Regions from separate parts of the Exiguobacterium sp. EA-TM-5 genome, predicted to be linked through region 1. Evidence: riboswitches for the same ligand, from Rfam matches in the RefSeq annotation. Region 1 holds a riboswitch; each other region holds the start of a gene.
The links. A riboswitch is a leader RNA that binds a small molecule or an ion and turns the genes downstream of it on or off. The one in region 1 is predicted to bind thiamine pyrophosphate.

Region 1 (3,263 bases):
TGCAACCGATACACCGATTACAGCGTTCGGTAAGAGACGACGTGCTGCGGTTAGAGGAATGTCCTCTTGTCCGATATGCAAACCGGCTCCGACGAGTAACGCGATATCGATTCGATCATTGATGATCAATGGAATGTCGTGACGATCCGTGAGTGCTTTTAACTGAACTGCCTGTTCAAAGAACTCCTTTCCTTGCGCTGTTTTTTCCCGTAGTTGCACGATGGTTACCCCACCTAAAATCGCTTCTTCAACGACCGTTTCGATAGCAACTCCTGGATGATATCTACGATCCGTCACGGCGTAAATCGAATAATCAATTACCACGTTCCGTCACCTCCGTCAGATCTTGTTCCGTCATCAGGCTGATGGCATTGAACAACTCTCGTTTAAAATCGCCTAGACCTTGTGCCGATGCTGCCCGCTCTCCTGCTTTTCCCATGACGAACGTTCCATGAACTGCCGCCTCATACGCCGTATAGCCTGCACCAAGGAAGCTAGCAATTATCGATGCCGTCATACAACCTGTTCCTGTGATGTCTCCAAGACGAGGAGTACCCACGTTCAATTCCATTTCGCGTGTGCCATCCGTGATGTAATCGATTGGACCGGTGACGACGACGACGGATTGCTGTTTGCGTGCGAATATACGGATACTTTCTCGATCCATGCTTCCGTCTCCCACAGCATCGACTCCCTTCGTTCGTCCATTCTCTCCAAGTAGAGTCTTGATTTCAGAGACATTTCCTTTAATGATCGTACATCCGAAATCGATTAATTCTTTTGAGAAATCGGTTCTTAATGTCGTAGCTCCTGCTCCGACTGGATCGAGGATGATTGGAACGTTCAATCGTCCTGCTTCACGTACTGCCAGTCGTTGTGCTTCCTGCATTTCTGCATCAAGTGTACCAATGTTCAAGACAAGAGCTTGTGCGAGTCGAACCATCTCTTCTACTTCTCGAATGTCTTCCGCCATGACGGGGGATGCCCCAACAGCTAATGTGACGTTTGCGCAATCGTTAATCGTCACCGTATTCGTCAGATGGTGAATGAGTGGTTTCTGTTCAAGAATGGTCGTAAACATGTGCATCCCTCCAAAGTGAATGAAAATGGTGTGTCGGTCCAATACCTTGTCCGAGGGCAAATCCATGACGGATTGCTTCCGTGACATAGCTTTTTGCCTGTCGTACACTACCTGGTAAATCTTCTCCCAGCGCCATCCGTGCTGCAATCGCTGCAGATAAGGTACAACCCGTTCCGTGGGTATGTTGGTTGTCTAACCGTTCGGATGTGAAGCGATGTTCTTTCGTTCCGTCAAACAATAAATCCGTCGCCTCTCCGGGTAAGTGTCCACCCTTTAATAAGACTGCGCCCGTCTGCGTAGCCAATTGATGCATCGCAGACCGCATGTCCTCTAGATTGGTTACTGACTTTCCCGTTAAACGCTCAGCTTCTGGTAAATTTGGTGTAATGAGTGTCGCAAGTGGTAGTAACTCCATAATCAGTGCTTGTTCTGCCTCTGTCCGTAACAAGGCATGTCCACCTTTTGCGACCATGACTGGGTCTAATATGATCGGAACTGTCTGTTTACGAAGATGTGTAGCGATGACACGAATCGTCTGCGCATTCGAGACCATCCCGATTTTGATCGCATCGACACGAATATCTGAAAAAATCGATGTTAACTGGGCATCAACGATTTCCGGAGATAGCTCTTCCACCGCTTGAACACCTAATGTATTTTGCGCCGTGACAGCAGTCAGAACACTCATTCCATAAACGCCTAAAGCCGAAAATGTTTTTAAATCTGCTTGAATTCCAGCTCCACCACCGGAGTCGGATCCTGCAATCGTCAATACATGTTTCATGTTTCTCTCACCTTCCCATCGAGCAATGTAAGGGAGTCGTTACCGACAAAAAAAGCGCCGACCGCTGTAAAAAAGCAGTCGACGCTATACAAAAGCGTTATACACGCATTCCGATATCCGTTCGGCTCAACTTTCCTACGCTGGTATTATCCAGTTCAGGTAATAGGGTCGAAAACAGATTGGTTTTCCTCTCAGCCAGATTCCTCCAGCTCCCCTAGTTGCTCAAGTATTCGTTTCGCCTTAACTGTAGCATAGGGAACAAAAAAAAACGAGCCGAAGCCCGTTTTTGATTACAGATATGCTAATGGATTCACTGCATTCAGAGGAGAAGAGGCACTGTATTGATACCCTCCGACATGTAGTTCGAAATGCAAGTGTGGTCCTGTTGAATTTCCCGTACTACCAAGTGTTCCGACTTGCTGACCTTGAGAAACGGTTTGTCCTGCATGAACAGACAATGAACTCATATGGGCATAGACAGTCGTGTACACTTTCCCGTCAAGGAAGTGCGAAATCATGACGTGATTCCCGTAAGGTCCACCACCTGATGCGGTAATGACCGTTCCGGCTGCTGATGCGACGATTGGAGATCCGACGGGACCTTTAAAATCGACACCATTATGGAATGTATAACCGTTTGCTCCACTAGCTGGTCCAAAACCTTGTGAGACGCCACCAGAAGATGGTCGAACAAATTTCCCACCACCTGAAACGATTGGTGTTGCATCTGAACTTGTTGATTCTGTATTCTTATTTGCTTGTTTTGCTGCTTGAGCATTCGCTTTAGCGGCTTTTTCAGCTGCTGCTTTCTCTGCTGCTGCTTTTTCAGCCGCTGCTTTAGCAGCAGCTTTCGCTGCCGCAACCGCACGTTCTTGAGCTTCAAGAGTCGCTTGCAGTTCTTTTGCATCTAGAAGTTCTGTCGTGAACTTCGTCTTACCTTTTCGTAATTTTTTCAGTGTAGCACTACGCTCTTTCATTTGAACTTTTAACGCTTTCTTTTGTTCAAGCAATACTTTCTTTTCTTGCATTTGCTCCGCTTTTTTCTCGACGAGTGCTTGTTTTGCTTCTGCTAATTTTTGTTGTGTCGCGATGTAATCCGAAATCATTTTATCATCTTGCTCAGCGATTTTTTTCCCAGCCATGACACGGCTAAATAAATCACCCAAATCCTTTGATCCAAAAATGACTTCTTCCCATTTAATCGAGTTCCCATCGTTTTCTTGGAACACACGTAAGCGATCACCAAGAAGTTCTTCCTGCTTCTGTAGCATCTCTTCGTAACGAACGATATCTGCTTTTAACTCGTCAATTCGAACGTTCAACTGTTTAATTTGTTTATTTTTTTCGGAAACTTGGAAAATCTTTTCGTTAATCGCTGCATCAATTTGATTGATTTGA
Region 2 (3,263 bases), 1.0 Mb from region 1:
CTGGGTCCTCGAATCTGTTGCTCGCTTGTCAGGCAGCACTGGATGCTCTCGATCTCGATCAAGCCGCAATCAAGATGACCTATCTTGAACAAGCCGTCCGCGCAACTGGCTTCCAACTGCTCGCGCAACAAGAAGCACAAGCACCAGGCATCCTAACGATCGTCCATCCGTCAGCAACTGATGTAGGCGATACTCTCCGGATTCAGGGTTATCATGTCCAATACGAAAGCGACTATCTTGTTCGCAATCAGTGGCTCCAAATTTCGACGATGGGACAGACGACGATGCGGCAAATTGAACGTCTCGTTCGTGTTTTAGTCCGTGAAAATCAACGAATCACCATAAAAAACGAAAAAAACGAAAGACCTCTCAACCCTTGATTTCAAGGGGTTTTGAGGTCTTTCGACTTTAAAAAAATAAAAAAAGATGTTTAAGGTTTTAAAACTTAGGGGTATAAACTCACTAGCACCGCATCAAACCGGTGACTTACTCACACATGTTTCTCAATATCAGCGTAATGACCTGGGAGAGAAATGCAAAGTCACGAAAGCGTCAGATTCAAGAGAGTCTGAAACCGATTGTCTTAGCATACTTAAATTGTTCAGGACTTGTCCTGCTCCAGCATTCATTACCTTTTGAGGGCTATACCAAATTCAAGGGGGAAATGAACATGTCAGTTAAATTAACAGCCGAAAAACGCGAGGTACGTCCACGCTCACTCCGTAAACAATTACGTCATGAAGGAAAAGCTCTTGGTGTCGTGTATGGTTACAAAGTGGAAAGTACACCAATCGCATTTGAAGAAAAAGAATTGCTTAAAATCGTCCGAGAAAACGGTGAGAACGTCTTGATTTCACTTAAACTCGACGGTAAAAACATCAACGTCTTGATTAACCGTCGTGACATGGATGTCTTCACACCAACCGTCGATCACGTTGAATTCATCGCTGTGAAAATGGATGAAGAAACAGAAGTGGAAGCAGACGTTGTACTCGTTGGAGAAGCAGCCGGTGCAAAAGTTGGCGGATTCCTCTCACAAACACTCTTTAAAGTAACAGTTGCAGCTACACCAGATAAATTACCAGAGAACGTCGAAGTTGACGTCACGAACCTCGAAATCGGAGATTCGATCTCTGTAGCCGATCTTCCAGAGCAAAAAGATTTCCGTATCGTCACTGAAGGCGACATTCAAGTCGCAGCAGTCGTTGAGTCGACACTTGAGCAAGAGCTTGAAGAAATCGAAGAAGCAGAAGCTGAGGCACAAGCTGAAGCTGGCGCAGACAACGAAGCGGAAGCACCAGAAGAGTCTTCAGAAGAAACAAAAGAAGACAACGAAGACAACAAATAAGTTCTTCAACGATACGCCTCTCGTGGCGTATCGTTTTTTTGTGTCTTGACAATAGACAGAAGATTGCCTAAAGTGAACAGCGTATCAACTATTCACTATATCCACTAGGGGAGCCCATTGGCTGAGACGATTCACTTCGGACCCTTCGAACCTGATCTAGTTCATACTAGCGTAGGAAAGTGGAGCGATCACATCCAATGACTCCTGCTGCGCGCAGTTTTTCTGAGGACCGCTCTCTTTTTTACGGAGGGCGGTCTTTTTTGTTGTCTCCCCCATTCTAAGGAGGACGTATCTAATGCAACACTGGAAAATGAAAGAAATCATGGTCATGATGATGCTCGCCGTCGCTTGCGGTGTCATCTATCTCGGTTGGTCGACACTGTGGTTACCGATGTCTGCGATCTTCGGTCCCGTCGGTGCTAACTGGATGTTCGGAATTTGGATCATCGCAAGTCCACTTGTCGCAGCGATCATCCAAAAGCCAGGAGCCGCTTTAATTGCGGAAGTCGTCGCGGCAGCCGTTGAGCTGTTCACGGGGAGTCACTTCGGTTTATCGGCACTGTTAATTGGTGTCTGCCAAGGTCTTGGTGCGGAACTCGTCTTTGCGATGACGCGTTACCGTCGTTATGACGCATGGACACTGATGTTGTCTGGTGTCGGAGCAGCCGTCGGAAGTATCGTCTACAGTCTGATTGCAAACGGATTCAGTTATTATACGACGACGACGTTACTCGCGACGATTGGCTTACAATTGATCAGCGGTGCGTTACTTGGGGGCTTACTCGCATGGATTCTCGTCCGTCGCCTCGTTGCGACTGGTGTGTTAAGTGGTTTTGCAGCCGGACGTGCGAAACGGGAAGTCGCATGATTACTGTCGACGACCTCAGCATCCGCTATCCGGGTCAGATGAAATCGGTGCTCGATCATGTATCGCTGACGATCGAACAAGGAACGACCCTTTTGCTTGGACGCAGTGGGAGTGGCAAGACGACACTGCTTCATGCCCTAGCCGGACTGACACCGGAGACGATTGAAGTCGAACAGACTGGTACCGTTACCCGGTCCGGTTCGGTCGGAGTCTTATTTCAAAATCCAGAAGAACAGTTCTGCATGGAAACGATCGGACGCGAAATCGCTTTTAGTTTAGAAAACCGGTCGATTCCAAGTGCGGAGATGGAGGAACGAATTGAACGCTTACTCGCACTCGTCGGTCTCCCTCTCCCCTTCTCGACACCGATCGCGAGTCTATCCGGGGGGATGAAACAGCGCCTCGCGCTCGCCGCAGTCCTAGCACTCGAACCAACCATTCTACTGCTCGATGAACCAACGGCGCAGATTGATCCAATCGGGCAACACGAACTGATGGCATTGATCTTTCAAATCCAGAAAGAACACGATTTAACGATCGTCTTAATCGAGCACCAACTCGATGTCTGTTTACCGTATGTCGACCAAGTCGTCTTACTTGAAGACGGAGCGATTACCGAGACAGCGCATCCACGGGATCTGTTCCCGCATGCCTACGTGCGGCTTCAAGCGAAAGGCATCGCCGTTCCGTCGCTCTTTCCTTATACAATCGAGACATTACCAGCTGGACCACAAGCGGCACGACTTTTTGCGCCTCCCCCTGTCGTTACAGCAGGAACTCCCTTGTTGCACGTTTCTGAATTGTCGACAAAAGCACCTTATCCGCTGACCCGTGCGACGTTTTCACTTCAAACGGGTGAATGGGTCATGGTACTTGGAGCAAATGGTTCCGGAAAAAGTACGCTACTCGCGACACTCGGTCGGTTGCTACCTCAGCGCGGAACGTATCAATTCCGCAATCGTCCGGCTCACCGGTATTCCAAGCGTCGTTTTTACGAACAAGTCGGCTACATCTTTCAACAACCGGATCTGCAGTTTCTCAAGCTGA
Region 3 (3,263 bases), 1.4 Mb from region 1:
CAAGGAACCGAATTGATTGGTGTCGCGGCTGGGGAGTCCGACACACCTGAAAAATCGATTCCAAAAGCGATTCGGAATACAGTCTGGCGTACGTTCATTTTCTTTGTCTTATCAATTACAATCGTTGGTGCCTTAATTCCATATGAGACAGCTGGAGGAGTCAGTAGCCCGTTCATCATGGTCTTTGATGCGATTGGTATCCCGTATGCTGCTGATTTGATGAATATCGTCGTTTTGACAGCACTATTATCTGTTGGAAACTCAGGACTTTACGCTGCAACGCGAATGTTATGGGCAATGTCGCAGGAAGGAATGATTTCAAAAAAATTATCTTACGTGAATGCACGTGGTGTACCTATGCGTGCCTTACTCTTTACAATGATGTTTGCGATGCTTTCGCTACTGACAGCATTTTTCGCAGAGGATACCGTCTTTATCTGGCTCTTGTCCTTAGCCGGTCTCGGTGCTCAGGTCGGTTGGATTTCCATCTCTGCGTCTCAGCTCGCATTTCGTCGGCAGTTCTTACGAAACGGACATGATCTATCCGAATTGAAATTCAAGACACCGCTTTATCCGGTGTTACCGCTGATTTCATTGACGTTAAACGTCGTCGTCCTCGTTAGTCTTGCGTTTCAAGCGGATCAACGGATCGCCCTATACATCGGTGTTCCATTCTTCCTCGTCATGTGGGGAAGCTATCATCTCTTCGTCAAAGGAAAACATCTAGCAGCACAAAGCGACATCCGTGTCGCTCCCTCTCAACTCGAAGAATAACGATATGAAAAGAGGCCGCGGATCATCCACGGCCTCTTTTCATATGCTTGTTCTATTCCTTAAGTGTTCGCATCATCAGTAGTTCTCCTTGATGGAGCTCTACTTTCGCTTCTGACGCACTCCATTCATTGCTGACGGTCAATGAGCCTCCAACAGGAACCGAATGCGCATCGAGTGGGTATTTGACTCCAGATAAGCTTAGGATCGACGCCACAAGTGGAATGAATGAGAGATAATGATAGCTTCCTGCCTTAACTGCATATGTCCCCACTGCCAAATACCGTACCTCTTCTCGTTTCGTGACGAGTCGTGCCTTAGGATATTGTTTTAACAAATAGACATTTTGAACGGTCATGTCGAGTCGTCCGCCTGTCGCTCCAATGATGATGATCTCCTCACCCCGTTTCATCTCTGATACGGTACGGAGGGAAAGTTCGAGATCCGTTTCATCTTTCTCTGCCGGATGGACGATTGCATCTTCAGGTACATAGCCAAGTGAATCAAAATCACCAATCATCATATCGCATGTCAACCCAAACGATTCAATCGTTTGAACACCACCATCAACACCAACGATGAAATCACCGGGCTGGCAAAACGTCCGTAAGTCAGGTACCTCTTCTTGCGGACCCGCACAGACAAGAATCGCCCGCATATTAAACACCTCGTGCTGAATAGCGAAGTAAGCGTGGTGCAGTCGTGAAGAGAAGACCTGCGACGACACCACAAAGAACGTAAGACGGAACCATGTATGTCGCATTATAAATCAACGAATATGGTATGACTGGACCCTCAGCATACTCGGCAAAAAAGACGATTCCGCTGATGACATGACAGATATAACGAAGTCCCGCTCCTAAAAGCGTCGCAAGTAGGACAAACGTCATCAAGCGTTTCTTCTGTCCGTTACGCGCGGCTTGTCTAACTTGACGTGCAAACAGCCCACTTAATCCGACGACTCCATATGCAATCGTATAATCGAGTAGTGGTTGAACGACCGTCAAAACTTGTGGGGCGAACATCAATTGAATCGTACCGACAAGTGCTCCAGTGACGACACCTCCGACGACACCATGGCGAAACGCCATGACGAAGATGGGAAGCATCGCTAAGCTGATTGAGCCCCCTTGTGGCATTTTGAATGGAATCAATAAATCAAAGACGACTCCGAGACTGGCGAAGATGGCAATTTCCATCATCATTTGTAACCGTTTCATGATAATTTCCTCCTTCATGGAATAAAACGGGACGCAAAAAGGCAGTACGACGAACGCCGTACTGCCTGCGTGCGCCACATCCCTACGTCCGTTTGAACGGAACAGGTTCGAAGGGTTAAAGTCAAAAGACTCCTCTCAGCCGCTTTTCAAGCGACACCCCTTGCGGTCATCATATTTCGTTTTCTCGTTCTTATTATACGGCAGCCCCTTGACGAATGCTAGTGATTGCTTCCGCATAATCCGATGCATTGTAGATCGCTGATCCTGCGACAAGGACGTTGGCACCATTATCGATGCATAACTTTGCCGTTTCCGGATTGACCCCACCATCAATCTCGATTTCAAATGTAAGACCACGATCTGCCTTCATTTGTGCAAGTGTTGCGAGCTTCGGCATGACACTCTCGATGAACGCCTGACCACCAAAACCTGGATTGACTGTCATCAACAAGACCATATCGACATCCTGAAGAATGTGTTCAATCGTCGATAGTGATGTATGTGGATTCAAGACGACCCCCGCCTTCGCACCTGCCGCTTTGATTTGTTGCAAGACACGATGGACATGATTCGTCGCTTCGACATGGAACGTCACGATGTCGGCTCCTGCCTTGACGAAATCTTCGACGAATCGTTCGGGTTGATCAATCATCAAATGGACATCAAGAACCATATCTGTCTTTTGACGTAGGCTGCTTAACACAGGTAAACCGAATGAGATGTTCGGGACGAACTGACCATCCATGACGTCGAAATGAATGTAGTCTGCTCCTGCCGCCTCAACCGCTTTGACATCACGCTCGAGATTCGCAAAATCTGCTGATAAGATCGATGGTGCAATTTTAATCATCTTCAATACCTCCGGGCTCGATTCTTGATTTCGTCTATAAACATACCATAATTTTCATAGCGGGAGGACATGATTTCTTGTGCCTCGACCGCCTCCTTGACGGCACAACCGGGTTCATTCAAATGCAAACACCCCCGGTATTTACAATCGTCTTGCACAGCCACGAATTCAGGAAAACTCCATCGCACATCCTCTATTTCCATTTCATAAGGAAAGTCTAAATTCGAGAACCCTGGCGTATCGGCAATCAATCCTTCCGCAAGCGGCATCAACGTAACGTGACGGGTTGTATGACGCCCACGTCCGAGTGATTTCGAGATGGCACTCGTTTCTAGATCAAGAGATGGTTCGAGTGCGTTCAACAGCGAGCTTTTTCCGACACCTGATTGTCCGGCAAGAACACTTGTTTTGCCTGCAAGTAA

Region 2: it holds a riboswitch for thiamine pyrophosphate, as region 1 does, so the genes downstream of both, ACV3PA_RS10410 (ECF transporter S component) here and thiD (bifunctional hydroxymethylpyrimidine kinase/phosphomethylpyrimidine kinase) in region 1, are expected to answer to the same signal.
Region 3: it holds a riboswitch for thiamine pyrophosphate, as region 1 does, so the genes downstream of both, thiT (energy-coupled thiamine transporter ThiT) here and thiD (bifunctional hydroxymethylpyrimidine kinase/phosphomethylpyrimidine kinase) in region 1, are expected to answer to the same signal.

What each region holds. Positions count from the first base shown of each region.
Region 1 covers NZ_CM132670.1:3,014,869-3,018,131, forward strand. Annotated here, with positions in the region: gene thiE (thiamine phosphate synthase) at 1-324, opposite strand, end outside; gene thiM (hydroxyethylthiazole kinase) at 314-1,081, opposite strand; gene thiD (bifunctional hydroxymethylpyrimidine kinase/phosphomethylpyrimidine kinase) at 1,062-1,865, opposite strand; TPP riboswitch at 1,981-2,091, opposite strand; gene ACV3PA_RS15845 (murein hydrolase activator EnvC family protein) at 2,156-3,263, opposite strand, start outside.
Region 2 covers NZ_CM132670.1:2,004,854-2,008,116, reverse strand. Annotated here, with positions in the region: gene ACV3PA_RS10420 (GNAT family N-acetyltransferase) at 1-380, shown strand, start outside; gene ACV3PA_RS10415 (50S ribosomal protein L25/general stress protein Ctc) at 671-1,348, shown strand; TPP riboswitch at 1,445-1,543, shown strand; gene ACV3PA_RS10410 (ECF transporter S component) at 1,644-2,216, shown strand; gene ACV3PA_RS10405 (ABC transporter ATP-binding protein) at 2,213-3,263, shown strand, end outside.
Region 3 covers NZ_CM132670.1:1,608,511-1,611,773, reverse strand. Annotated here, with positions in the region: gene ACV3PA_RS08235 (amino acid permease) at 1-774, shown strand, start outside; gene ACV3PA_RS08230 (thiamine diphosphokinase) at 827-1,429, opposite strand; gene thiT (energy-coupled thiamine transporter ThiT) at 1,431-1,991, opposite strand; TPP riboswitch at 2,054-2,162, opposite strand; gene rpe (ribulose-phosphate 3-epimerase) at 2,185-2,841, opposite strand; gene rsgA (ribosome small subunit-dependent GTPase A) at 2,844-3,263, opposite strand, start outside.